2 regions of the Spiroplasma endosymbiont of Andrena trimmerana genome follow, and region 1 is predicted to be linked to the other one. Evidence: riboswitches for the same ligand, from Rfam matches in the RefSeq annotation. Region 1 holds a riboswitch; the other holds the start of a gene.
The links. A riboswitch is a leader RNA that binds a small molecule or an ion and turns the genes downstream of it on or off. The one in region 1 is predicted to bind cobalamin.
Positions count from the first base shown of each region.

Region 2: it holds a riboswitch for cobalamin, as region 1 does, so the genes downstream of both, AACL03_RS06340 (hypothetical protein) here and nrdF (class 1b ribonucleoside-diphosphate reductase subunit beta) in region 1, are expected to answer to the same signal.

Region 1 covers NZ_OZ026455.1:379,160-394,770, forward strand. Annotated here, with positions in the region: tRNA gene AACL03_RS02275 (tRNA-Trp) at 1-22, opposite strand, end outside; gene AACL03_RS02280 (Fur family transcriptional regulator) at 82-543, opposite strand; gene AACL03_RS02285 (acyl carrier protein) at 569-823, opposite strand; gene AACL03_RS02290 (hypothetical protein) at 884-1,357, opposite strand; gene AACL03_RS02295 (hypothetical protein) at 1,359-2,750, opposite strand; gene AACL03_RS02300 (MG284/MPN403 family protein) at 2,760-3,116, opposite strand; gene proS (proline--tRNA ligase) at 3,192-4,643, opposite strand; gene AACL03_RS02310 (hypothetical protein) at 4,650-6,434, opposite strand; gene AACL03_RS02315 (acetyltransferase) at 6,449-7,150, opposite strand; gene cls (cardiolipin synthase) at 7,201-8,724, opposite strand; tRNA gene AACL03_RS02325 (tRNA-Ser) at 8,826-8,916, opposite strand; gene nrdE (class 1b ribonucleoside-diphosphate reductase subunit alpha) at 9,118-11,724, opposite strand; gene nrdF (class 1b ribonucleoside-diphosphate reductase subunit beta) at 11,743-12,762, opposite strand; cobalamin riboswitch at 12,920-13,085, opposite strand; gene coaE (dephospho-CoA kinase) at 13,276-13,869, opposite strand; gene tsaD (tRNA (adenosine(37)-N6)-threonylcarbamoyltransferase complex transferase subunit TsaD) at 13,880-14,818, opposite strand; gene AACL03_RS02350 (purine-nucleoside phosphorylase) at 14,793-15,611, opposite strand, start outside.
Region 2 covers NZ_OZ026455.1:1,063,987-1,079,597, forward strand. Annotated here, with positions in the region: gene AACL03_RS06290 (hypothetical protein) at 1-1,545, opposite strand, end outside; partial or broken gene AACL03_RS10020 (ISNCY family transposase) at 1,705-2,950, shown strand; gene AACL03_RS06305 (hypothetical protein) at 3,092-3,583, opposite strand; gene AACL03_RS06310 (hypothetical protein) at 3,600-4,475, opposite strand; gene AACL03_RS06315 (hypothetical protein) at 4,763-5,332, opposite strand; gene AACL03_RS06320 (hypothetical protein) at 5,409-6,095, opposite strand; gene AACL03_RS06325 (hypothetical protein) at 6,424-6,915, shown strand; gene AACL03_RS06330 (hypothetical protein) at 6,912-7,556, opposite strand; gene AACL03_RS06335 (inorganic diphosphatase) at 7,656-8,210, shown strand; cobalamin riboswitch at 8,263-8,441, shown strand; gene AACL03_RS06340 (hypothetical protein) at 8,566-9,153, shown strand; gene AACL03_RS06345 (J domain-containing protein) at 9,206-9,985, opposite strand; gene AACL03_RS06350 (hypothetical protein) at 10,042-10,656, opposite strand; gene AACL03_RS06355 (hypothetical protein) at 10,671-10,880, opposite strand; gene AACL03_RS06360 (hypothetical protein) at 11,665-11,796, shown strand; gene AACL03_RS06365 (hypothetical protein) at 11,809-12,327, shown strand; gene AACL03_RS06370 (hypothetical protein) at 12,462-12,665, shown strand; gene AACL03_RS06375 (hypothetical protein) at 12,674-13,150, shown strand; gene AACL03_RS06380 (hypothetical protein) at 13,140-13,433, shown strand; gene AACL03_RS06385 (hypothetical protein) at 13,437-13,598, shown strand; gene AACL03_RS06390 (hypothetical protein) at 13,598-13,753, shown strand; gene AACL03_RS06395 (hypothetical protein) at 14,014-14,250, shown strand; gene AACL03_RS06400 (hypothetical protein) at 14,263-14,460, shown strand; gene AACL03_RS06405 (hypothetical protein) at 14,462-15,289, shown strand; gene AACL03_RS06410 (hypothetical protein) at 15,306-15,464, shown strand.

The DNA of each region.
Region 1 (15,611 bases):
TCTACCATTGAACTACACCCCTAAAATATTTAATTTAAATAGTACATGTTCAATTTTACGCGAAAGAAGTTTTAAGTTCAATTAAAATTTCATTTTTTTTATTTTTAATTCACATTTATCACAAATTCCATGAATTTCTAACTTATAATGTGAAAAATAAAAATTATTTTTAGTTGCTAATTTTTCAAGTTTTTCTTCTTGTAATGGTGAAATTTGTTGTTTATCTTCGAAAGAGGCATGAATAATTTTATTACAAAAATTACAAATAATATGAACGGTATTTTCTGATAGTTCATAAATTATTTGTTTTCCTTCAAAAACATTAGCATGAATAATATGTTCTGTCATTAATAAATCAATAGTATTATAAATACTCATAATATTAATATTATCATTACCTTCTTTTGTTAAAAAACTAATAATATCATTAATACTAACATGTTGCTTAAGCGTTAATACTTTAATAACTGCTTTACGAACATCAGTTAAACGATAGTCTTTATCTTTCAACTTTTGGATAATATTTTCAAAATTTTTATTCATACTAATCTCCTGATAAAATATAATATTACTTTTTTTTATTTTCAATTGCTACTAATCTTTCAATTTCATTTATTAAATCTTGAACTGTTTTTGTTTGTAAATCCAGTAATTTATTATCATTAATTTTTACATTATGTTTTTCTTCTATTTTAATAACAATCATTACTAATTTAAGAGAGTCAATTTTTACATCTTTAAATTTAGTTTTGGGTGTAATTTTTTCTTTAATTTCTGGATAATCTTTTTTAATAATTTGATGAATTTCACTTAAAATATCCATAAATTCACTCCTAATTTAAATCATTTTTATTAATAGTTATACTTAGTATAACATAGAGCATTAAATTTTATTTGTTATTTTAAAATATCATTCTAAATAATCTAGTTTTAAATTAGTATTATATTCAACTCATACAGCATTATTTAAAATATTAAAATGAAAAATAAAATTATTAATTTTTCATTGTGGAAATGTTTTAATAATTAACTTTAAAAATATGTATTGAAATAAATTTTGATTAAATTGTATTTTATATATAATCTGTGACTGATTTGCTAAGATAGTACTATTTTTATCTAAAATAATTGTAATACTTTCATTTAATTTTTTAATATCAATAGCTTCTACAACTATGTCTGGATTTAAATTTTCTTTTTTATCATCTACGGTCTCTAATTCTACATCATATTCTTTTACCATTTCATTTAAATTTTTATTAGTTGAAAAATTTTTGATAATAAAAAATAACATAATACTTAATGTAATAGTGATAGTAATAATTAAAATGCTAATTTGTAACCTACGTATAAACATTTTATACCTTTATTTGACTATGAATTAAATACTTATAATCAATAAAACTAAAGTTATCACTACTATAAAATTTTAATATTTCATTGTAAGTTAAACTAAAATTAGTGGTTGCCACTCAATTTTCACTATTATTTCTTATTAATTTTTTAATAAAAATAGAATGATATGGACCACCAATAATTGGTTCACTACTTTCTTCAATAAATTTTAAATTAATATCATATTTAAAAAAGGTTTGAAAATTAAATGGAATATTTATATTAAAGTGAAAACATTCAAATCTTGGTAAATCAAATTGATTTTTTCCTATTTCATCATTCAATACTATTTTATTTACAATGCTATTATAAATAGTACTATAAAATTCTAAATAATATTCATCAATATTTTTTTTATTACGTAATAAAAAAGCTGGTATTTTATTATTTTGATAAAATTTTGATAGATTTTCATTAATATTTAATGATGTATTTTGTTGTAAATCAAAATTATTATTAAATATTAATATTTTACGTAATATTGTTTCTTTATCATCATAATAATCTTTTACTTTTGGAAAATGTGATACTAGATAACGTTTTATTCTTATTGGCACTATATTTGCAGTATTAATATTATTACCAGAAAACTTAAAAACCTCATCTAATCTTGATTTTCCACCAACTATCATGTTCTTCATAATCTTTTTAGAAAAAATATGATAAAATCCTTTATCAGAGAAATTTGTCGTTAAAATAATGGGATTTTTAATTTCCAAATTAAAATTTGTTGTAATAAACATTTTTGGTTTAATTTGTAATTGATACTGTGGATTACTATTAAAGTAAAAACTAAGTGTTCCATAATTATGTTTATTATTAATATGACGAACTTGCTTTAAATTACTAGGTTTTTTACAATTAAAACTATAATTTAAAATATTTATATTATCTTTTTTAATTGCTATTGCTGGTAAAATTATCTTATAAGTTTTCATAACCATATGTAAAAAAGAAATATCAGCATATGGACCAAGTTTATTATTTTCAAGTAATTCTAAATATGAAGAAGTAAGAAATACTCACTTAATTGATTTAGATATCACAAGTTGTCCACTTGCTTGCTTAATATTACTATAATTCAAATCATATTGAAACGTTACATCGTCAAGTAATCCTTCACTTGGTTCTTTGTTAATATCAAAATCATAACTATATGCTTCTACAATTTGAAATTCAATATAATAATAACTGCTTTTTTGCAAAGTTTGGATCGGAAAACCAACCACTGTAAATCTTGGAATTAAAAATAATTCTTTTTCATAAATGGGGCTGTTTTTTACATCACTCGTTAAATTCAGTTTTTGTTCTAAAAAACTACGCGAATTCAATAAATCAATACTATTAATATTCATTTTATATCCTTAAATTAAATATAAGTATAAAAAACGCTTAATAGTCGTTTTTTCTAATTTTTCATATTCTTTGATATGATAATATTTTTTTCATCAATTTTTATTTGATTTAACTAAGAACGTTCTAACAATATAACTATATTCATTTTTTGGTAATAATGCTAAAACTGTATCAACAATTTGCACATGTTTCTCATAATTTTTTAATTCTTTATTTATCGCTATCTTATTAGCATAGTGAACACTATCCTCTTTCAAAACATAATTTTCTTTAAAATTATTATTTGCTAATGTTAATTTTGCTTGTTCATATTTAACAAAAATAGCAGCAATTAGTTGCTTATCAGCACTTATTTGTTCTTTCATTATTATCACCTCAATAATAATTTAAGAACAAATAATTATCTTTCCTCTATTTTATTTCTATTTAACTTACTAATTTTAATATGATCTTGCAAAATAAGTTCAGACACTATTAGGAGTTTGACACTTAAAACAATTACTTGGTTTTTTATACGGTTCTAAAGGAATACAACGTGATGTTGTACCAGTTAAACTTTTAATTTCTTCTTCACACTTTATTTGATCACAAAAAGGTACAATAAAGAAACCTTTATGAATTTTAACTAATTTATGATATTCATTGAAATCTGTTAACTCTTTTAAACTTGTATTTAATTTTTTTTGTGAATTATTAAATAAATCTTTATTTAATTTATTTAATTGATTAATAATAGTTGTTACTAATAGTTTTTCATTATTAATTTCAACATCAATAGTATCTAAATTATGACGTAAAATTAATTTAATTACTTGGTTTTCAATTTCTTGCTCACCAATTGCAATAGTAATTGGAATACCTTTAATTTGACTTTCACTTTTCTTATAAGAAAAACTTTTATTATCTTCATTTATTAATACTCGGAAATGAGAACTTAAAATTTTAAATATTCTTTCAACAATTATTTTAACTTTATCACTTTTAGGTGATAAATTTAAAAGCATAATCTGATGCGGTGCAATTGTAGATGGCAATACTAAACCCAGATCATCGCTATGCGCCATAATTAAAGCACCAATTAATCTTGTCGATACACCTCATGATGTTTGATATCCTAATTCTTGTTTATTATCTTTATTACTAAATTTAATATTAAATACCTTTGTGAACTCTTGACCAAAATAATGACTAGTACCGGCTTGTAATGCTTGTCCATCTTGCATCATAGTTTCAATTGTATATGTCATTTTTGCCCCAGCAAAACGTTCGTGAATTGTTTTTGCACCAACAATAACTTTAATTGCTAATTGTTTTTCAACAAAATCAGCATACAACTTAATCATTTTTAATGTAAAGTTTTTTGCTTCTTCATCGTTATTATGCATTGTATGCCCTTCTTGTCATAAAAATTCACTAGTTCTTAAAAATGGTTTTGTATTTTTTTCTCATCTAACAACATTACATCATTGATTATATAATAATGGTAATTGTTTATATGAACTAATTATTTTTGAAAAATGACGACAAAATAAAACTTCTGAAGTAGGACGAATAATTAGTTCCTCTGATAATTGATTATTTCCAACTTTAGTTACAGTTGCACATTCTGGTGCAAAACCCTCAATATGATCTTTTTCAACTTGAAATGCTTTTTGACTAATTAAAAGTGGTAGCATTACATTTTCAATATTTAAAATTTTAAATCTTTGATTTAATAAATGTTGAATATTTTCTCAAATTGCATATCCGCGAGGACGAAAAATAATGGTACCGGCTGCTGAACCATTTTCTGCGCCATAATCACAAAGTTCTGCTTGCTTAATAACATCAGTATATCATTTGGCAAAATCAATCTCTCTTGCTGTAATATTTTTATTCTTTGCATTATTCATAATGATCTATTCACCTTTCGTTGATTGACTTTTATGTCACTTCCAATAATTTGGGTAATTTAAAGCATCTAGCACTTTATTTGCTTGTTCTGATTCTAATACTTTTCCTAGTAAATAGTCAACCTTTAATCCTTTTAAAATAATAATTTCAGGAACGTTAATAATACCACGAGCTAAAATATTTTTAATACCTAAAATTCTTAAATAATGCAAACAAATAATAACATCAATATATTTACTAAAACTAAAAGTAACTTGTTCTAATAAATTAGAAGTTAAAACTACATAATCAGGTTTAAAATGATTAATTAATTTAAAATTATCAATATGACGTAAATCATGAGTAAAAGAAATTTTTATTTTATTACTACGAATAGTTTTAATAATTGAATCATACTTATTCCAACTATTAATTTCACCAATATCTTGAAAATCAAAAATTAAATCACAATTTTCAAAAAGATTTTTTCTCTTATTAACAAGAGCAATTAACTTTGTTAAAATAGTTTTATCTTGTAACTCAATTAAACTAACAGGAAGAATAAGGTTTTTTTCTTGTTTTAATTTCGCAAATTTTTCAAATGTTTGAATAAATAAAGGCTCATTTACTTTTCACCACAATCCTGAATCTTGAATATTACGCATCAAAACAATAAACGAAACATAATAAGAATTTTTAACAAAATTTCATCAAGCATAGTAACAATTTGGCTCATTTGAATTATCACTTTTATATACTGGTCTAATACTAACACTTAATAATTTTTCCATTTGTTCTGATTGTAGAAGTGAATAATGATTATAATCGGGATAATTTAAAATATCATTTGTCTTCAATTTGATTTCAATTAAGTCTCTACTTTGTACTACTTCTAATTGATTCTTATCAATAATTTTATTATATAATATATAGACATTTGAAGCATCAGTTTTTACTGAAGCATAAACACATAATATTTGACTTTGAATCTGCAAATAACTACTTTTTTCTACTAAATTACGTTTAATATAACTATTTATTTTTTTTTGGAATCGATATAAATTTATTTTCTTATTTCTAGAATAAATTAAAAACTGACCATCATAATATTTACAAATAATAGTATTATCTAATCCTAAAGTTATTTTACTATAATATGAAATTAATAATTCCATTCGTTCAATATTATTAACAGTTAAAATATTTTCTAATGCTAAATAATTTTTTATTTTTATTAAAATCATATATTCAAATTGACTATTTATTTTTTTATTATATTTTTTTTGACTAAAATTATCTAAAATAGTTTGTACAAAAACTGACTTTACCACTGTTAACTCATTTTGTTGTAAAATAATTGCTTGTGAAATAGCAAAACGATTATAACGAATATTACTTTGCATTTGACCATACAAAACTTTATTATTATTATCAAAATAATCAATTGATAAATCATAAACAATAACTTTACTTCCTAATTGAAAGGAAACAGAAAAATGACATGGCTCAAATGGAACTTTATTCACTAATAAATCTTGAATAAAAATTTCAATTTTTACTTTAGTTTTACGATTCATCATTGATTTAAATACAAACAATGAAATTCGTTTTTTACGATTTAAAACTTCTAAGCGTTCAGAAAAAGTAATGATTTCATTTTTTAAATCAATTTTCAATGGAACTAAACTTAACAAATCACCATGGATAACATTATAATATTGATTATTACGATGATTTAAACGTATAAATAAAATAATTATTATTGTCATAAAAGGAATTAAAGCAATAATTACAATTGCAGATCAACGCATAATTTTACCTCCATTTAATCAGAGCCTAAAGTAATATTACCATTATTTCCTTGGAAAAGTTTTAACTTTAGTCTTTGATTATCAATATATAATTTAGCTAAACGAAACATTTTGCGATCTTTAACCAAAATTCAATCAATAGCTTCAACAGGAATTGTTTCATATATTTGAACACGATTAGTATCAACATTTAAACCTCAATCTTTAGTAGTGCTTTGAAATAGTTTATGAATATCAACAGAAATAATAGCTATTTTATTAACATCAACATTTTGCTCTGCACATCACTTTCAAAAAAAATGACGTGTTGAATTACCTAACTCTAATTCTAAATAAGTAGCATGTTCTAAATAAGTTCAAACAATATATTCTTGCTTTGGCAATAATTTAATTTGTGAAGAAGGTTTAATTCCTTGTTCTAATATTAAAGTAATATTACTAACATCAGTATAAAAAAATAAGTTAAAAATATTTTTATTTTCTAAATGTTTAATAATTTGAATAGTTGATCTTCTTCTAAAATTTAAAAAAATATTATTACGTTTTTTATTATTCGTTGAAGTAGAAGATTTATTAGATTTTTTTTGTTTTTTAAACCTATTAAAAAAAGGAGTTTTTTTTTCATTGTCTTCTGATAATTTAGAAATATCCAAATTAGGTTGATTTTCATCACTAAAATATTCTTTAATTTTTTTAATTCGTCGACTTCAACCCATAAATTATGACCACCTTATTATTAATATTTACCTAATTATACTAAATTTTTTTAAAATAATGGTGCTAAAATTCTAAGCAATAATAAAAATACACCCCGATAGGCAAAACTACGATGTAGTAGTGGATTACTAATAATTAAACTAGAATGAATAAAATCTTTTTCAAATGAAGCAGATAAATCACTATTTGTTTTACTATCATAAACAATTACTAAAGTTTGATGATCTGAATAAAGACTACGATAATCAAGATTAGTTGAACCAATAATAGTAATATCATCATCAAAAATACCAGACTTAGAATGGTTAAAAACATTATTATATTCGTAAATTTTAACACCTGACTCAATCAATGAATCATAATAAGTTCTTGACATGTCTAATGATAAAAATTTATCAGTAATTCCGGGTAATGATAATCTAACATCAACACCAGAATAAGCACTATTACGCAATGCAGTAATTAAATCGCTAGTTGGAATTAAATAAGGAGTACTAATTCAAACTCGCTTTTTAGCATTACTAATAAATTTAATAAATAAATCTTTTTGAATTGTTTCTTTAGTAATAGGTCCATCATCAATTACTTGGACAATAATATTATTTTTAATTTTTATTTCAGATTTTTCAGCACTAATATCAAGAATATTACCAGTAATAAAATGCCAATCTTGTCTAAATATTAAATCAATTGATTTAACAGCTTCCCCAACAATTCTAATTTGGGTATCTCTTCAAAAGCCATACTTTGCAGAAAGATAAATATAGTTATCTGCTAAGTTAACTCCACCAGCATAGCCAATATTCCCATCAATAATAATATCTTTACGATGATTACGAAAATTATAATTTCCTGTCATAAATGGTAATCTAACTGGTGAAAATTTATGAATAATAATTCCCATTTTTTTCATTTTTCATATTTTATATTTTGATAAATTAAAATATGAACCAACAGCATCATAAATCATATAAACTTTAACTCCCGCTTCAATCCTTGCTTTTAAAACATTAATAATTACTTCTAATAGCTCCCCTTCACCAAGAATAAAATAATTAATAAAAATATAACTTTTTGCTTGTTTTAAATCTTCAATTAATTTAACAAATTTATTAGGACCATTATTTAAAATTTGAACATCAGTATTATTATAAAATGGTCGATGAGAAATTCTTGTTGTATAGTTAAATAAAGATAAAGTATCTTCACTCAAAGTTATTTTTTTTGATTCTAAAATTGAATTAGCAAAAGTTCAATCTTCTTGGGTATAAAAATAACTATTTGTTTTTAAATAAGCTTTTTGTTTTCGTCGATAACGATAAGGACGACCAAAAGTTCAATATAAAAAAATACCGATGATTGGCAAACATAAGGTAACCATAATTCATGATAGTTTTGCATCTTGCATACGATTGGTAATGAAAATAATAATACCAGTTAAAATAGTTAAAGTAATAATTATCATCAAAATAATTCATGAATATTTAATATAATTAAATATAACAAAAACTATTGTTGCAATCAAAGCAATATATAAGATTAATGATAAAAGTAAGTTTACTCGTTTACGCATGATTTCTCCTTAATATAAAGAGTTCTTTATTAAATTATATCTAATTATTAATAAATTTATTATTTAAAAGTAAAAAAAAGCAATTAATGCTTTTTAAATAATGGCGGAATGGGAGAGATTCGAACTCTCGCGACAGTTTCCCGTCCTAACTGATTAGCAATCAGTCCTCTTCAGCCTCTTGAGTACCACTCCAAAGTTATAATAATTATTTTTTTTACAATTATTATTATAACTTTAATTTTAAAATTTACTATGTATTTTTTAATTTTTTTTTAAAAATCCTATATTCCAAAATAAAATTTCACTATTTTTTAAATTAAATAAATAATATATTACTAAATTTGTTACAAATTTATTTTTTACTTGAAACTACTATTCAATAATCTAATTAATTTATACAACACAAACATTACATTGATAATTTTCACTATCCTCTAAAACCTCTTGACGAATACGAACATAATAAATTGATGAACAACCTTTTTTAAAGGCTCTAATATAAGCTTTATTTAAATCACGAGTTGTCGCTTTATCAGTAATAAATAAAGTTAAAGAAATTGCTTGATCAACGTGCTGTTGTGCAGCTGCTACAATATCAATAATTGGATTAGGACCTAATTCATATCCACCTTCAGTGTAATATGATAAATTATTATCATCAATCTTATAAGCAGGAACATAAACACGACCTAATTTCCCTTCTTTTCGTACCTCAACAGGAGCGACTACCGGTTGTAGACTTGGTGTACACGAAGATAAATAACTAATTGAACCAGTGGGTGCTACTGCCATTAAATGTGAATTAGCCAATCCCGTTTCTTTAATTTTTATTACTAATTCTTTTCATTGCTTCTGAGTTGGAATCATAATGTTATATTTTGTAAATAATTCTTGTATTTTTTTTGTTTCAGGAGTTCATTTATCTGACTGACATTTTATGTATTTATCAAAATATGAACCATCAGCAAATTTTGAATTTTTAAATCCACCAAAACTTCCAAATTTTAATGCTAATTTATTTGAAGCACTAAAAGCATGATAAGCCATAACATAAAAGAAAATATTAGTAAAATCAATTGCTTCTTTTGAATCATAAAAAATATGATTTGTTGCTAAAAATCCATGTAAATTCATAGCGCCTAAACCCAAAGCATGATTTTTTTTATTTCCATATGCAACTGACGGAGCACTAGAAAAATCACTACTTCTTGATACGTGGTCTAATGAATGAATTGCTTGAAAAATAACCTCACCAAATTCACTTCCACTTTCCATTACTTTTGCAATATTAATACTTCCTAAATTACAACTAATATCTTCACCAATTTCTTTAAAACTTAAATCACTATTAAATTCACTAGCTGTACTTACTTGAATAATTTCACTGCACAAATTACTCATAACAATTCTACCGGGATGAGCATTATTTTTATTTACTGTATCATCAAATAATAAATAAGGATATCCACTTTCAAAATGTAATTCAGCAATCATTTGAAATAATTTGCGAGCACTAATAAAATTTTTACTAATTTCAGGGTTTTTTAACATATTATAATACTCTTTAGTAATAGAAATATCTGTCATTGCTTTACCATAAACTTTTGCAATATCATAAGGACTAAAAAGTGCCATCTGTTCATTGTTTTTTGCTAATTCAAAAGTAATATCAGGAATAACTACTCCTAAAGACATTGACTTAATACGAATTTTTTCATCTGCATTTTCACGCTTTGAATCTAAAAATAACATAATATCTGGATGATGAACATTTAAATAAACTGCCCCAGCACCTTGTCTTTGACCTAATTGATTAGCATATGAAAATGAATCTTCAAGAATTTTCATAACTGGGATAACGCCTGTTGCTTGATTTTTAATATTTTTAATTGGAGCTCCAAATTCTCTTAAATTTGTTAAACACAAAGCAACTCCACCACCACGTTTTGATAACTGTAATGAAGTAGTAATAGCGCGAGCAATTGATTCCATGTTATCTTCAATTCGTAAAAGATAACATGAAGTGTATTCACCTCTTTGTTTTTTCCCTGCATTTAAAAATGTGGGAGTAGCTGGTTGAAATCTACCAGACATAATTTGTCTTAAAATTTTACTAGCATGTTCAATATTACCATTAGCGAAAAATAAACTATTCATAATAACTCTATCTTCATAATTTTCTAAATATTGTTTACCATTAAAACTTTTTAAAGCATAAGAATTATAAAATTTTAAAATACCCATAAAACTCGTAAACTGATAATTAAAACTGTATGCTTCATTTGTTAATCGTTCAATTTCCGTAATTGAATATTTATTAATTATTGTTTCATCATAATATTGATTTTTTACTAAATATTCTATTCTTTCTTTAACGGTTTTAAAAAGCAATAAATTTGGTTTAATATGATTTTTCATATAAGATTGTGCTGCTTGCAAATCAAATTGTGCATTATTAGTAGTTTTTGCTCTAGCATTTAAAGTAACATATTCATCACTTTCTAAAGTTCCAGATAAAGTATTTATTTCATTGGTATTTTTTTTATCTTTATCTCAAAAATCTACTAATATATTTTTTATTGTTGATACATCATTATTAGTTCCTAATAATTCAAATTGAAATAATAGTGGGACATTTAATTTTTTTGAAAGAATTGGCCCGGCAATTGCAAAAGTATCACCAAAATTAGTATTCCCCGACGCAATAACACCACGACAAAAATTACGATTTTGCTTATTATTTAAAAATTTAATTACCTGTTTAGGAACCGCCCCTTCTTTAATATCACCACCCCCACTATATGTTGGTGTTATTAACACATAATCTTTATCAACTAAAATTTCCTCTTGTAAATCGTGAGGAATTCTTGAATTTAAAACCTCTAATTTTTGAATAAAACGATGAGTATTATTTGACAAAGAAGAAAAATAAACAACATGAATTTTTCCCTCTGGCTTTAATATTTTTTGGTTTGAAACTTTTACAACATCATTATGCATTTTTTTTCTCCTTTAAAATTAAAATTCTCAATCTTCATCTTGCGTTTCTACAGTAATGCCCATTACATAAGATGAACCATTACCTGAAAAGAAATCGTGATTTTCATCAGCTCGAGCTGATAATTGATTAAAAATTTCTGGCTTAATTCTTGTTTGTTCTTCACTAAAAGGTGAATCATATCCTAAATTTTGTAAAAACTTACCAGCATTATATAAACTAAACTTAATAGCATCTTCAGCTAAATTAAATTCTTGATATAATTCTGTTAAATATTGCTTTTCTAAATCAATTAATTTAAACAATAAATCAAATACAAATTTTTTCATTTCTTCTTGTTTTTCTTTTGGTAACTTTTCAACTTTTCTTTGATATTTATAGCCACTATAATAATTATGAATAACTTTATCACGTAAAATTAATCTAATAATATCTGAAGTATTAGGTAATTTACTACGAGCAGATAAATAAAATGGTAAATAAAAACCACCATATAATAAAAAACCTGGCATTAAAGCGGCAGCTACTTTGGATTTTAAAGGATCATCACTTGTATAATAAGGAATTAGTGCACGTGCTCTGGCTTGTAAACTTTCATTATTAATTACTCATTCATGAGCAGATTCAATCTGCTCACTAGAACATAAAGTTGAAAAAATTGTTCCGTATGATCGAGCATGAACTGCTACCATAAAAGCAAAATTTGTGTAAATAACTTGTTCATGATCAGTTAAAGAATTAGGTATTTGTGCGATATCACCAACTGTTGCCTGAATTGTATCTAATAAAGTTAAACCTGTAAATGTTCTTGTTATTAACTCTTGTCATTTTGGATTTAATGTTTTTCAAGAAGTTAAGTCATTAGAAACAGGAATTTTTTCTGGTAACCAAAAATTTTGAGTAATACGGTTTCAAACCTCTAAATCTTTTTCATCATTGATTACATTTCAATTTACAGACCGCATTTTTCCATTAAAATTTTTCATAATATATTCTAATGGTGACTGTGATTGTTGAAAATATTTGTTATCTTTTGCCATTTATTATTACCCCTCTACTTAATTACACAACTAAAAACATCCCCTATATTATATAAAGGATGTTGTCATTATTAAAAATTACTTTATTAAAATTACAAATATTAAAAAATAAAAGCAATTATTAAAAATAATCATTAATTCACACCCAGGAATATAATATTACTTAAAAAATTAGACCGGTCTACTGGCTTAGCTTCATTTTACTTGTTACCCTTCTCAAAGTTTTATCTTCAATGGTTTTGTAACGTTCATCAACATCACAGTTGCTGGGGCAGCAAAGAATTCTCATCTTTTTCCCGAACATCTAAAGTTCCTTGTTATTTAGTTGTATAAATATTCTACTACAAGAAAAACAATTTTGGTAATTTATAAATACATTACTATGTATTTTTTTAACCTCAACTATTTTAAAATTATTCTTAATTTTTTTATTATGAAAATTTTCATTTTAATATACAAAAATAATTTAATATATTTTACTATTGTTTTTTAAAGTAAAAAAAACATTAATCTCTATACTTTATTTGTTAATAACTTTTTTTCAACTTTTTGTAATTGTTTAATAAAATCATTAATAGTACCGTTATTTTTAACAATAAAATCAATATCTTTATTTAAAATTAAATATTTTTTTTGTTGATTTAATAATGAAATAACTTGTAAATCATTAACATTATCACGTTCTTTTATTCGTTGGATTTTTTTATCTTCCTCAGCCTCAATTAAAAGAATTTTATCAACTAATAAATTTAAATTTGCATTAAATAATACTGCACAATCAATAACAATTAATTCTTGGTGTATTTTATTACGAATAATATCTTCTTCAACAATTTTTATCATTTTTGGTCAAATAATATTTTCTAATTTACGTAAAATATGAGGGTGTTGAAATGCTTCATACCGTAATTTTATTTTATTAATTGTTTTATCATTATTAATAAAAGTATCACCGAATTCATTAATTAATGCTTTTTTTGTTTCTTTTAGTGTATAAATATGTTTAACAATTTTATCAACAAAAATAACATACGCACCTTTATTTTGAAAAAAATTTGTAGCAGTTGTCTTACCTACTCCCGCTTCACCAATAATACCAATAATCATGAGTTCACCCTTACTTATGTTCAATTTGATAACTTGCAAGAATACCAATCATTGCTGCATTATCAGTACAGTATTCTAATTTTGGAACAATTATTTTTAAATTTGGATATTTAATTTTTAAATCTAATACTGCTAATCTTAATTGCTGATTAGCACTAACTCCTCCTGCTAAAACTAAAGTTTTTGGATTATGTTTTTTTAATGCTAATTCAATTTTATTAATCAATACTTGAATAACTGTTGTTTGAAAAGAAGTTGCAAAATTATTAAATTGTAACTTACCTTTTTCTTTATTTATCAAATTAGCACAGGCTGATTTTAAACCACTAAAACTAAAATCTAAACTATTATCATTTTTAGGTAATGGTAATTTATAAGTTGGCTTTCCCAATTTAGCACTTCGTTCAATTTCAGGACCACCCGGATATTTTAAACCTAACATTCTTGCAACTTTATCATAACATTCACCAACAGCATCATCTAATGTTTGACCAAGTATAGTGAAATTTAAATGTTCATTTGCCAACATCAACTGTGTATGACCACCACTAACTAATAAACCAAGTACTGGAAATTCTCATTCATTATTAATTAAAGAAGCATACAAATGTCCATACAAATGATTACACGGAAGCAATGGCTTTTCTAAATAAGCAGCAATAGTTTCTGCTATAATTTTACCTACGTGTAAACAACTAGCCAGACCAGGAGTATTAGTATAAGCAACAAAATCAATATCCATAATTGAAATGTTAGATTTTTCAATTGCTGTTTGTAAGACAGTAGCAATATTTTCACTATGAGCTCGTGCTGCTAATTCTGGAACAACACCACCATATTGTTGATGAAGCTTAATTTGTGAAGCAATAATATTACTTAAAACCTTTTTATCTTTAATAACAGCAACACTAGTTTCATCACAACTAGTTTCTATCGCTAAGATTATCATCAATATCCTCTTCTTTATAATAAGCAACTGCTGATTCTAAAGCTAAAATCATCATTTTTTTAAAACTAGTTTCGCGTAATGCTGCTGAAATTGATTCACCGGTAATAAAAGAATCAGAAATTGTTAATAAACAAGCCGCATTTTTTTCTAAATGTTTTGCATTAGCAAATAAGGCAAAAGATTCCATTTCTACTGCTAAGCATTTACTAATTAAAGGATTAGTTTTATAATCATTATCATTAATACGATAAAATACATCACTTGAATGAATTAAACCCGATCTTAAATTTATTTTTTCACTTACTATATACGAAGAATTTTCATTTTTTTGCTGATCAAATTCATTATCAATTTTTTGTGCCACTTTATTAATAATTTTGCTAATATTACCAACAGATTCAATTTGATTTTCATCAATATTAGCAGCATATTTAGCGAAAGTAGATTCACTATATACTTTAGTAGTATTAATAATATCATAAACTTTAACATCTTTTTGATATGAACCAGCGCTACCAACACGAATAATACAGTCAACATCATAAAATTTAAATAACTCATATGAATATATACCAATTGAAGGCATACCCATACCACTAGCAGCAATAGTAATATTATATCCTTTATATTTTCCAGTAAACATTAACATATTACGAACATTATTTACTTGTTTTCAATCTTGTAAAAAATTAGAAGCAATAAATTGAGCACGTAATGGATCACCTGGCATAATTACTACTTTTGCAATTTGATCACGAGCAGCTTTGATATGAGCTGTTGGAATTTTTTCTTT
Region 2 (15,611 bases), 680 kb from region 1:
TTGAGCACCTAATAATTGTAATATTTCTTTAGTTTTACTAATATTATCTGTTGTTGGGTGATTAATAATATATTTAAGATTATTTAAAGCATTAATAAAATCTTTACTACCGAAAGTTAAATCTAAATATTTTACTAAATCTTTTAAATCAATTAATGGATTTGTTGTTAAATATTTATTAGTAAACTCAAATATTTTATTAATTGTGTCATTAATTGGAACATTTTTAATTGCTGATTCTAAACTATTAACAACTTGTTGAGGAATATCACTAATAGCTGAAATAAAAGAAAATTTCTTTTGAATCTCAGGTAATGTTCAATATGAATCAGTTCATGCAAAGGTAGCTTTCGCAATAATATCTTCACCAAAAGGTCCGGTCATTAAATTGGTAACTAATTTAAGCATATTATCTTTTGAAGATATTAATTCTTGAAAAATAGTTAATACTTTTTTTAGTTGAACTGTATTATTTTTAAGTGGTGTTTTATTATCTCAAGTAATACTATCAATACCAAGAGTTGGATTAGTTAATTTTAATACTTCACTTTTAACCATTGGTATTATTGTTTTTATTAAATAAGGTCATGCCACTGGATTTGTTAAAATCTTATTAAGAGTTTCACTAAATGTAACATTAAAATTATCAGAATTAAAACCGATAGGTGCAGCACCTCATAAAGCATATTTAATATTATCGCTAATCATTTCCCCAATATATTTTCCTGATATTGACTTAAACATATAATTAAAATTAACACCAGCTATATATTCATAAAATTGATTTCAATTTCAATTTTTTGCTTCATCTTTAACATAGTATCACTTTTCATGACTTGGAATATTTCAAGCTTGAGCAAATGTCGCTTTCTTTGACATATAATCTTGCATTTTTTCAAAAGTAGTATTACCACTAAAATTATCTTCTTGATCTCAATCTGCTAATAATTCATCAATAGTATTAGTTATAATTGGAATATAATTAGTATAAGATAAGTAATCATTAATATTTGGTATTAAATTTTTAATATTTTTTAACATTCCATCAATCATATTAACAGTATCATCATTAGATAAAATAGAATTATTTAAATAATTTTTAAGCATTGGCAATATGTCACGATAACTATTATAACTATTAATATTATTAGTGACAGAATCAACTTTAGATTGATTAATACCATTACGTTGAAATAAACCCTGAATAGTATTAATACTATTACCATCTAAGTTACTAGTTCAATCATTAATAAAATCATTTCCAGTATTCTTACCTGTAAGATTATCAATTTGAATAGAAGGGGTTTGATTATACATATCATTTAATAAATTATTAGTATTAAAACCTTTATTTTTAGCAATTAATAACGATTTACCAACAATAGAGGTTTCATTAGCATACTTAGTTGCTGTTTTAGTATCAACATTGTTGTTGGCAAAATTATTAATACTAATATTGTTTGTATCAATTGTGAATGCTAAAAGCGACATGCTAGAACTTAATAAAAGGCTGGTAGTAAAAAATAAATTTAATTTTCGTCTCATATTTTACACTCCATTTATAATGATTTTCTTATTATTATAAACTATTACAAAATAATGTACAGTAAATTTTATTTTTATGTCATTATTTAGTGATAATTTCCTATTAGTTATCGAGTGAAAATTTCCCAAAAGTAAAGTTAAATATACTTGGTGATAAATATGGAAAGAAGCATGACTATGAAAGAAAAATATAAGTTTAATATTATAAATGACATTATTATTAATAAATTATCTAAACATCAAGCTAAGAATAAACTTAACCTAACTATTAGAAGAATTAACCAATTAATTCAAATTTTCAATAGAGAAGGTAAAGTTGGTTTTATTCATAAATCCCGAAATAAAATTTCTAATAAAACAACAAATTTTGAAATCAAAATTAAGATTATAAATTTATATAAAACCAAATATTATAATTTTAATTTTCAACATTTCCATGAGAAATTAAACAATGAAGAAAAAATTAAAATTTCATATAGTACACTTTATACTATATTAATTAAAGAAAAAATTACTTCACCAAAAAGACATAAAAATAAGAAAAATAACTTGCATCCTACAAGAAACCGAAGAACAAATTTTGGTGAATTAATTCAAATGGATGCAAGTAATCATCATTGATTTGGTAAGGATAAACCAAAAGCTTTTTTACATGCTGCAATTGATGATGCTACAGGAAATATTGTCGGACTATGATTTGATCATCAAGAAACATTAGATGGTTATTATAATGTTTTTTATCAAATTTTAACTAAATATGGCATACCAAAAACATTTTATACTGATAATAGAACAGTTTTTGGATATAAAAAAACAAATCGATGCTGGCAAAATAAACACGGAAAATGATACTTATACTCAATTCCAAAAGTCTTGTAATGATTTAGGTGTTGAAATTATTAGAACTTCCATTCCACAAGCTAAGGGTAGAATCGAACGCTTATTTGGAACACTTCAAAGTCGCTTAATTAGTGAACTTAGACTTAATAAAATTAAAAATTTAGAAGAAGCTAATCAATTTCTTAAAATATATATAAGTATTTTTAATAAGCAATTTGCCTTACCTATTGATAATAATAAATCTGCTATGATTAAAGCTCCAAACCAAGAAGAAATAAATATTTATCTTTCAAGATTTTCTAAAAGAAAAACGGATAGTGGTTCAACTATAACATATTATGGTAAAAAGTATTTTCCTTATAAAAATAGCAAAGTTCAATACATACAACCTAGAACTGATGTAATTGTACTTAAATCGTTTATTAATGAGTTATATCTTAGTTATAATCATCAAATATATGAATTAAAAGAAATAGCACCAAAACCAATTATCAAAGAAGATTTGATAAAAACTAAAAAGGTTTATATACCAAATAAAAACCATCCTTGAAGATATGGATACTAATAATACCAAATTAAAATTAGATAAAATTCTTTTTATAAAAGATTATTTTTGTGAATACTTAACTATATAAAATTTTAAATCGTTTGTCGAGCAGCAAATTTGATGCCTTAAAATTGATTTTAAAGATATAAAAAAATAAAATTATACACCACCAATAGCACAAGCACCAGAAGCCATTGTTGTAATACCACCAACAACATTACCAATTATGGGAATAGTATTTAAAGCACCATTAACAATAGTTAATGTGTTTTCACAATTTAAATTTGATTTATTTTCTAGATTTAGAAGTCTGTTGTCAAGTTCATTAACTTGTTTTTTTAAAGTTTCAAAATCTGCTTTGATTCCTTGAATATTTTTGTTTAATTCATCTAACTTTAATTCATGTTCAATTAAAGTTGAAATATAACTTCAATCTCTTATATAACCTTTTATTATTTCTTTTTCTTGTCTTTTTCAATTATATAATGCTTGAGGATTAAATGTTTTAGAATTATTGATTGCTTGTGGTAAAGTAGAATTTCATTCATTTATATGTGCAAATCATTGTTTAACTTTTGAATCATTTGCTATAATATTTGAAATTTCATTAAATTTATCTTGTGTTACATAGGTAAAAGTTGGTTTTGTCAAACCATAAGAATAGGGACTAAAAGTACCAACAATTATTTTTTTCAAAATAGCCAATAAAGTGTGAGTAATTAGATTTATCCAATAAATAAACTTCTGATAATTTAAAATTATGATATTTTTTCTTTATGGCACTTTTAATTTCGTTATCAACGTTATGATTAATTTTTCCTAAATTAATTTTTATATCTTTATTTCAATCTGGAAAATCATTTTCTAAATTATCAAGACGATTATTTGGATAATATTTCTCATCTTCTGTTATTATTCTTACTGATTCAAAATCAAATCAATTAAATGGTTTTTCATAAAGTACAATTTCTATACGTTCTTTTCTAGAACTATCTGTATATACTTTTTCAATTTTTGAAAAATTATCTCAAATTGTTTTACCTACTTGTTGTATTTCTTTTCATGTTCATGGAAAAATTGCAGTAATTGAAATATCATTAGAATTATATAGTTGCATCATATCCTCTTTAAATTTTTCGCCAAGTTCTCATGCAGGATTATCTTTTCAATAATGATAATCAGCTATTATTCCTTCAAAAGTTTTTGGTGTAAATGAACAAGTTACTTTACCTCAACTACCCCTTATTTCGTTTTTACCATTTAATGTTCTTTTTAATCGATTTCTGTGTTTTTCATGACGATGTTTATTCATATTTATTTTGCTATTTGTTGTTGGGTTGTTAATAATAAAATCTGTTTGATTATTACTTGCAAAATTTAATTGTTGATTTACTAAATCTAAACTAGTCGTATTTTTTCTAACTCAATTTTTAATATTTGAATTATCAATTGACTTACCATTAATACCTTGTATTTTATTATTTAAAAGTGGAGCAGTTAATACTCACAATTTAAATCAATAACTTGGACTAAAATATTTCATAATTTTGTTCTCCTTTGAAAGTAAATATAAAAATATTTACTTTCAAAACAAAGCAACTTTTATTTGTTAAATTTTACTTCTTTTTTATTTTTTTTGATAAATATTTTTGGGAAATTTTCACTCGATATTGACAGTAAATTTTATTTTTAAAAAAAATATCTACTAATAAGTTAAATTAGTAGATATTTAATACATTTTAATTATGAATTTAATTAGATATTCCGTTTTTGTTAAGTTAGGACTAATAACTAGTAAAGGAATATTTATAAATTTATGAGAAAGTATGTTTATTTTTTTTTTGTTGTAGAAACATTAGTTTTTGGTGTAGAAGCATTAATTTGTGTTTTATTAAAAACATGTGTTGGTTTAACTGAATGATTATTCTCTTGAGTAAAATGAGAATTTTTTTTGTGTTGATGTAATTTATTATTACATTTATTAAACAAATGTTTAATCAAATGTAAGGGATTTACCATACAGTGATGATGGTGACATAAAATATCAACAATATTAGTTAATAAATAATTAACATTTTTATTAGCTTCCAAATTATGTTGGATAGGTTTTTCCAAAATGCTATAAAAAGTAGGAATAATATTATTATAATTAGCGATATCTCTTTCCTGTAAATATGTTAACATTTCCAATACTTTTTTATTATTTACTAAATCATTATTACTTTTAAACTTTCTATTCTTGATAATGCTACTATGATAAGAATTTGGATCACATAAACGATATTTTATTTTCCTTGATGATTTTATTTTCTTTTTTCTTAATTTCAGAAAAAATATTATTATAAAACCAATTAAAAAAATAATACTCATGATAATAATTAAAATAACTATTAACTTCATATGTTACTCCCACATTTTATTTTTAATTAATAAGTATTAATTTAACATTTTATTTTATAAAATAAAATACTTTTTATTAAAAATAATAACGTTTAGCAGAACCTATCTTTCTTTCAACTAAGCTAAATAAGATAAAGATAAAAATAAATCTTAAAATTTCAATACCAAGTAAAATAAATAATATAATTACTGAATGATTATTAAAATTAAGAATATTATTATCATATTCATCAGGTCTTGGTAGGTTAGGACTAAAATAAAGTACTACTAAAGTTAAAACAAAAGATAAAGTAGCAATAATCGCATTTAAGGGTACTATTACTAGACCAGCACTTACTTTTTTGATAGTATCTACTTTTAAATTTTTACTTTTATTACACAATTTAAAAAGATAGTAGTAAATAAAATAAAAAGAAACAATAAATAAAATATTAGCAATATTATCAAAGAAAATTTGAATTGGCGGATGATCACTATCTGCTAATAAATGTAATCAAGGTTCAATAATACCAATTGCTAATGTATAATATAAACCAATAATTGGTAAAGCAAAAGCAATAATTAATGAATCAAAAATTCTTAATGGTAAAATTACTCCCATAAACTGAATAGGTATTTCAATTAATGAAGAAGCAACAGCTAATCCCAATAAAATTCCTGTCAAAGTAATATTAAAAATTTGTTGTTTTGAATTAATCTTTATTTTTTTCTTTGTTTTTATATCTACTTTTTCTTTTTCTTGGTCAACACTTTTAACTATCATTATAACTTCTCCTTTTTAAAATAGGTATTTAATTAATTAAATACTTATTTATAAAAATTATAAATTACTTTTAATTAAAAAACAAGACATTTATTAAATTTTTATAAAAAGTGTTAATACTACTCTAATTTAGAAAATTAATTAACAATAAAAATATCATAATAATAATTTGATAGATAATTTTTATTAAAATAAAAATAACAAAAACTAAAAAAATAAATTATAATATTAATCATTAATTTAAATAGTGTTAAATCCTTATATAGATATTTTTTCTGTATTAGGATTTTATTAAATAAAATTGCTAAAAGAAAAGGAAGATTAAAAGATGGCAAAAAAATATACACCGGAAATAAAAGAAAAAGTATTACAATATTTACAAGATGGTAAAAGTTATGGTGAAATCAAAAAAGAAACTGGCATTTCAAAAACAACAATTTGAATTTGAAAGCAAAAAGCAAGAAAGAATGAACTTAAAACAAAACATTCAGTCAACTCAGCTCCAAGAGATATATTAGAAGCAGCCATCAATATTGCAGAAATAAATTGTGATAATAATGAAAATCAAAATTATAAAGAAGAATTTTTAAATCAACAGCAAACAATAAATTTATTATCAGTAAATATTAACAAACAAATAGAAAACAACTATTTTGATAATTCAGAAGAAGATAGTGATTCAGAACGATTAGTAATTGATGAAGATTATAAAGAAGAAGTAAATATTTGAAGACCTTGAGAAGAGTCAGAAATAAAACAAAATAGTGAAGAATCTTTAGTAATAGAATTAAAAAAAGATCAATTAAAATATATTATTTAAATATTAAAATGTTGTACTAAAATTTGTACTGGCCTAACTAATAATAAATATAAAAGCAAAACTGAAGTAAATTTAATTAAATTAAATGGTACAAATACAATTCAAATCTTATCTTTAAGATCACCAGCACCATACATGTCTAAAATAAAAGCTCAATTATAAAAAGCACTAATTAATGATACTAAAATACAAGTAATAACAACTGTCGGTATTTCAATAATCATTAATCGTTTTCAAGAATTATTAGATTGCGTTTTTCAAAATGGTAATTGCTTAAATAATAATTTAAAACTACTATATAATAACAATAAAGTAATGGTACTTAACATATAAGCAAATTCACCAATTGGTTCAGCATTACCAGAAGGAAAATGAGGTAAGATTAAACTTAGTCAAGGAACAATAATGGCAATTAACAAACTATAAGGAAGTTTAATAATTAACAATGCAATTAAATTAATAGTATTACCAAAATCAATTTTTAAAAAAGGTAAAAAAATAGGTGGTGTTTCTAATAAGGTCATTAATGTTGTAACTGCCAATAAACTACTAATTAATGCTATCCTATGAGTAGTTAATTTTAAAGAATTATTAATATTACTTTTAAATTGTTGTCACTTTTTCTCATATTTTAAACTCATCTTTTACTCCTTAAAATACATTTATTATTTTAATTATATATAAAAAAATGTTTATTTATTATATAATAAAATTAATTTTTAAAAGGAGATGAAGTATTAATGAATAAAAGTGAAAATAACATTGTGCAAATGGTAGTTGAAATTCCCAAAGGATCAAGTAATAAATATGAATATGATTGAAAATCTAAAACTATGATATTAGATCGTGTTCTTTATGGTGCTAATTTTTATCCCGGTGAATATGGATATATTCCTGAAACTTTAGATTATGATGGTGATCCTTTAGATATTATTAGTTTAATTACTTATCCAACTTTCCCTGGTTGCTTAGTAGAAGTTAGAGTTTTAGGAATGATTAAAATGATTGACGGTGGTGAAGTTGATACTAAATTATTTGGTGTTGTTAATTCTGATCCACGCTTTAATGAGTATCAAGATCTAAAAGATGTACCACAACATTTACGTGATGAAATTGTTAATTTCTTTTTACAGTATAAAGAATTACAAAAAAAGAAAGTCATAATTGAAGGTTGAGGTAACTTAAAAGAAGCATTAACTGAACTTACAACATGTAAAAATATGTTTAAACAATATCAAAATGAAATGAATAATTTACCAAAAGCACAATTAGTGTCATTATTAAACAAAAAATAAACAAAAAGTATAATATATTTTTAATATATTAAATCATTTATCCTTAAATACAACTGAATAAAATTAAATAGATGAACAACTGTTCATAAAAGGGAATTAAGTAATCTTAAGCTGCCCCAGCAACTGTGATACTGATAAAAGTTACATAATCCATTGAAATCAAAGATTTTGAGAAGGGTAACAAGTAAAATGAAGTTAAGCCAGTAGACCTATCTATTTAACACTATTAAACTAATCTCTGGGTGCAGATAACAGTTATATAATTTTAATTGATGTTTTATCTCCGATTAGTATAACTAAACCACCTTTATGAGGTGGTTTTAAATTTAAAAAATAAAGAAAGCCGAGAACAAATATGAGTAACCATGTCCAAAAATTAATTCGTATCTTGATTATTCCTTCATATGCAGCACTAGTTTTTGCTTTAAAAGAAGTATTAGCAATATTACCAAATATTGAAGTTGTAACTTTTCTATTAGCATTTTCAGCATTAGTTTTTCCACTATATATGTCAATTACTATTCCTTTAATTTTTGCTTCATTAGAAATTCTACTTTACGGTGGTAATAGTTGAATATTTTTATATTTTAGTATATGACCAATATTGGTCATAATAATTTGAATATTTCGTCATTTAATTAAAAAGCATTGATGAATTTTTGTAATTATTACAAGTTTATGAGGTTTTACTTTTGGTACATTTGATTCTCTAATTCATTTAATATTATTTGGTAAATCCAGTTTTTATCTTTACTGATTATCTGGATTAAGTTTTGATGCTATTCATGGCATTGGTAACTTCATGTTTAGTAGTTTTCTGTATAAACCAATTATCAGTATTTGAAATAAATATTTACAATATTATATTATTATTGATAATAATATTATTGAAGAAAGCAATGATGAACAAACATCAAATAATGAATTATTAGTTGAACCATAAATATAAATTTATATTTAAATAATTAACTATTCATATAATATTATTTATATCATTAAACTGATGATGAAAAGTATTTATTTCAATCTCTTATTGAATCTTTTTCTTCTAAATTAAATGAATTTATATATTTTTTCAAATCATTTTCTTTTGCAAATAATTCTTTAAGATCTTCTTGTAATAAGTTTTGCTCATTAATTAATATTTGCATATTAGTTTTTACTATATCATATTTTTCTTTTAAATTTTCTTTTTCCCTATTGGTTTTTATAAATTCATTTTTATTTTCACATAGTTCTTTTTCTGTTATTTTATTTCAATCATAAAAACCTAAAGTAATACATTTAATATAAAAATTAATTCTTGGATTTATTTTCTTTGTATTTAAATTAATAATAGATTTTCTTAATTTAGAACTTTTTGACTGTAAAGTTAAAAGTTCTTTTTCTAATTTCTTTAATTCTATTTTAAAATCAAGTATTTTAGGTAATAACTCAATATAATTTTTTTTCATTTTTTGATCAATTTCTTTTTTAAATATCTTAAATTTTTGCTTAGCTAAAATTTCTTCTTTTTGTTTATTTTGAAATGTTTCTTGTTCTGCTTGTTGTTTTTTTAAATTTTCTTTCCATATTTTATTAGTTTTTTCTTCATATTCTTTTTGTTTAACTAAAACATTACGCGCTTCACTTAATTTTTGAAAATTAATAGTTGCTTCTGGATTATTAGTATTTTTATCTGGATGTAATTTTAAAGATAAACGTCTAAAAGATGCATTAATTTCAGGAATTGTTGCACCAATAGATAAACCTAATAATTCATAATATTGTTCCATTTTTAGTTTTTTTCCTTTTTAATAAGCACTACTATATTCATAAATAATGGTTATATTTATGGTAAGTTTTGTACACGATCATTTACTGGTTTTTGATTAATTAATTCTAAAGCATTAATTTCTTCAACAAATTTAGAACAAGAAAATTCTTTAGCTGATGAAGTGTTCTTTATACTATTTTTTTTATCATTAATATTTTTTCATAATTCAGTTAATTTAATTAAATTATTTAACTCATCATTTATTTTTTTTCTTTCTAAACTAATATTTTCAAATATTAGTTTTAAATCTGTTCGTTCATTAGTTTTTTCTTGTATTTCCTTTTTATTTTTATTTAGTTTTTTTTCTATTCTTTTATTTTTATTAATACAACCAAAACTAAACATTGTAATAATAAAATTTTTAAAATTGCCGATTTTTTGCTTTTCCAAAAAAACATTTTCTTCTAATAAACTAGTTATTTTAGAAGTAGCATCAGTAATTACATCAATATAATCTGATAATATTATGGTTCTTTTTTCAACTTCTTTATCTAATACTTCAATTTTTTCATTAAATACTTGAATTTGTTCAATTGATAATGATTTAATATCATCTTCGGTAAGTAATTGAATTTGCTCATCTGTAAATATTTTAATTTGTAAATCTTGTTTATCCTTATCTAATGGCATATTTTACTCCTTATTTAATAAGCATTTTTGTTAAGTTGTTTTTTAACTTCATTAATCATTTTTTCTAATTGATTAATTGCTTCTATTTGTTCTGCAATTCCTTTTTTAGTTTCCTTAGAAACAGAAACTGTTTCTAATTCATTTTGTAATTTTTCTTGTCCAATTTCTATTTTTGATTTTAACTCATTGCTAGATGTTTGTGTTTTACTTTCTTGCTGTTCCATAAGTTCATCTCCTTTTTAACATAAAAACCCATTTGCTTTAAAATTAAAACAATGGGTTTAAAAACATTATAAATTCATTATATGCCTTTCTAAGTGAAAATCAATTAAAAAAAACAGGGAGATTGTCAAAGTTACGAAATAATTTATTATCATATTAGTAACTTATTTCCAAAAATGAATTATTTGAAAAATAATGAAAATTAGACAAAATTACTCTCTTTTCTTAAAACATTAAATTTATATTTTATATTCGACGTATTTAAAAAAAATAAAATATACATTTTGTAAGTTAAATTAAAATTATCAACAAGGAAAAAGACAAGAAATAATCTTGTCTTTTTTTGTAATTGTAAAATTTTAAAATTTTTAATAACCGTCTTTAGCACTATTATCAACACGTGTTGGGGAACTAAAAAAGTGAACTACAACACAGTTGTTAAAAATAGTAGCTAAAACATGTGGACTTGCATGGATAAATAAAAAGTGGAGTGATACCTAATAAAATATACTAACCATTAATGGTAATTCTTGGGGTGGGAGCGAATTGGAAACTAGTATATATAGACCTGTTGTAGGGACCAATTGTATTAATTCTATTCTTTATTTAACCAACCTTGCCACTCCCCAGTGAGCAAGTGTTGGTTTTATTTTTTATTTTTTTTGAAAAATTTTTTTGGGCGAGAAAATAAATTTCAAACTTGTAAAAAAAATTGAGCGGGGCCGGTTCAATTAAAATATTAATTTATTAAACATAAATTAAATAAATATTGAATCGAATGCCTCAATGTTTTTTAAAATTTCACAATTTATTTTTGAGCCCAGTTTTCATGGAATGAATAAAACGAATAGTAGTAGTATTAATAATCTAAACATCAAAATATATGTTCTTTATGCTAGAAGCAACAGAACATATTAGGAAAGGATTATTATGCAAATAGAATTTAAAAAAGAACAAATTGTTAAAGATAAACCACAATCTATTCTTATTGATTATGTTGAATATAAATTATCACTTCCAAAATGAATGATTAAAAATAATTCTTTTATTGTTGATAACAGTTACACATATTGAGTTTTTAATTTAGAAAATATTAAAAGAGAATTAAGTGGTAATGAATTAATAAAATTATTAGAACCATATATTAAAGACCAAAAAATAACTGTTAATAAACCAATTACTCCAAAAGAATATTATCTTAATGATATAAAACTTGAACCATTAACATTTTATGAACAGCATAATAGTTGATTTATGGGTGAAATAACTGATAACAAAACTAAAATTACTAATCCTTGTTTTAAATATAACATTACGTGAGAAGAAAACAGAAAAGGTTTTAAAATAAATAATCCATATAAGCATAATGATTTAGCAATTAATTATATAGTTACTTCTTATAAGGAAATTTCAAATCATAATGAAAAAGTATTTTTGTTGAACATGTAAACAAAATAAATTAGATTATTTATTCTTTAATACTAATGATATAAAAACAAGAAAATATTTTTTAAGAGATAAAAATAGTAAAGCAATTTGTTATGACTGTATTTTAAATATTAAGTTAATTAGGAGGTATAAATATGGATAAAGAATATTTAACTAAAAGAGAAACGATTTGCATACCAGACAGTGATGATATTGAATTTAAAATAGGGCTAATTAAACTGATTGATGATTTAAAAAAAGATAATTTAGTTTGTGGTCATAAAGAATTTATTGAAGAATGTAAATATTGTTGATGTAATTGTGATTTAGAAATTATTAAAACGGTTATTAGAGGTTAACTTAATTAATGCAATATGACTTAATTATTGGAATTGACCCTGCTGGAATTGGTAATAATGGAATGGTTATATATTCAAGTGAAACTAATAATATTGTTTTTAATGAAACATTTAATACATTAACTGTTTTATGAACTAAAAATATGTATAAAGAAAAATTGCAATTAATTAAAGAAAAATTTATTGATAAAAAAATATTAGTTATTGTAGAAAATTTCTTTTTAAGTTCAAAACAATTATTAACTAATCCATTATCAACACCTAAAATTATTGGTGCATTAATGGTATTAGTTCAAGATGTTTTTAACTGAGATTATTTCGAAAATCACCCAAAAAATAAAAATAAAATAACAGATTATAAAGGAAATATAAAATTAACAAAACATGAACAAGATGCTTATAAGCATATTCAATATTATTTAAAAAATCATAAGAAAATATTGATTTTTGATAATTATTTAAGGAATTCTAAAAATGAAAGATAAAGAAAATTATGTCAAATTAAAAGTAAAACTGAGTAACACTATTGAAGCAAAATATTACGAAAAAGGTAATAAGGAATTATATTATAGTGTTCGTGGTCAATGAAATGGATTAAATTATGTTACTTTAATTTTTAATAACCCAAAACTTTATAGACGCTGTATTTTATTAAACAAAAATGATGAAATTTTAGTAACTGGTCAAATCTTTAACACTTTAAACATTCCTAAAAATCGTGCATTTTGTTCAATCAATGTTAAATGATTTAAAAAATGAAAAGAGTAAAAAATGATATTATGAAAAATTTTATTGATAATACCAATATTAATAACATCTATAACACTAATAATAATTTTAATATTTATTATTAAAGAATTAAAAAATGAATATAAAGTATTAAAAATATTAAGTGAAATTGCTAATCAAATTAAAAATAAGGAGAAAAATTAATGATTAAACAAAAATTAATTGATTATATTGAAGAGGAATGAAATATTAATGTACATCATTGTGATTGTTGTGATTATTCTTATGAAAATGATAAACCAGAAAGAATTATGAAATTACTTGAATTAATAAGAAATGGAGAATTTGATAATGAGTAATAATAAAAATGAATTAAAAATTCCTAATTTTATTAAAAGTAATAAAGAATAATAAATGTGGTTATGGTAGATTTTATGCACATAAATGTAATAACTTTTGTAAACAAAAACAAAATAAAAGAGTTAGAAAAGAAAAGTTAAATTATGAATAAAGAAAAATTAATTATTTCTATGAAAGAAAGAATAGATTTATTAAATAATTCATTAATAGAATATTCATCCAAACTTTATGAGTTAGAAAACTGAGGTGAATTTGACTAATGATAATATTACCTACTTTGTTTGAAAATAAAGATGAAATTGAAATATTATCACTATTTCCAAAAGCAATTCATACAAGTAATGATATTAGAGCAATTATTTTAAGACAATACCCAAATGTTAAATCCAAACACATAATTGTTTCTGACCCAGAAAGTAATGTTGCATTAATAGTTGGTGATAATGATGTTTATCAAGGTTGAATTAAAGTAACAATTAAAAAATTAGAAAATTAAAGGAGATTAAATATGACTAAACGCGAATTTTTAATTAAATGAAATGTAGATGAAAAATTATTTTTTATTGATAATGTTGAATTTTTACATTCAGATACACATATAATTTTTAATTGAAATGATGATTATTGAAGCATTGATTATCATTCAAAAGAGATGAAAAAATTTATAGAACTATTAAATGATTTAAAACAAATTAAAGGAGAATAAAATGCCAAGTATAGAAAATCAATCAAATTATACTTTAACTAAATTAATTAGAACTGGAATAAGTCCAATTTGTGCAATGATTGGTACAAGTGCTTATTATGGTCAAGTAATTGCAAATCCAGTATTAGGTTCAATTAATAGTTTATTATTTGGTAAAAAATTAGGTTTAGATATATGAAATTTAAATCAAAGACCAAATACTAAAACTAAATTAATTAATAGTTCTAAAAAAATTATTTTAGGTTTAGGAACAATTGGATTAGCAAATTATAGTAAATGAACTGAAAACAATATTAATCCTATTATTCCAACAACACCAATTCCAATAACTACTACAACTACAACAGAAGGTCCACCATGATTACTATTAAACAAGCAAGAAAATCAGTCATTAATGGATTGAGATACATATATTAGTTTAAATGCTTATGGTATATCAAATCTTATTAGTGGATTAACTGAGTTAATACCTAATAAATTTGAAACAATAAGAAAAATTTGTAATATGGCTACTGGTAGTTGTTTAATTTCAAGTGGTGTTGCTATGGGTATAAATAATGATTTTATGAATGCTTATGCAGTACCTACCATAGTTGCTGGTGCAAGTGAAATAATCCATAATTTATTACCTATTGAAACTATACATCATAATCAAGAAATGCAAGAAACACCATTTACAAATGAAGCTACAAGATTAATTAATGATAATAGATTTACTATTAATAGTGAAACTGCAAGTCAATATTATGGTAGTGATAATATGAGCGAAGTGCCATTAAATCATGATAATGCTTCATTAAATTGAGATTATAATCACATGAGTTTATAAAGAAGGTGAATAATTTATGAATAAAGAAAAATTAATTGAATATTATAATAATGAAATTCAGACATATAAAGAGAGAATGGAACAGTTAAATAAAGAAATGGCCTTATTAGTAAGCATTATAAGTAATTCAAAATCGATGATTGAAAGAATTAATGGTGGTCAATTTGATGAATAATTAAAAATTAAAAATAAATAGTTGAAAGGAAAATATTCAAATGAAAGAATTTTTACATGAATTAATAATTATTGGAACAAGTGTTGGAACATTAATTTGTAGAGAAATTATTGTTTTATGCTGAGTTATACTTGTAAGTGCAAGTAA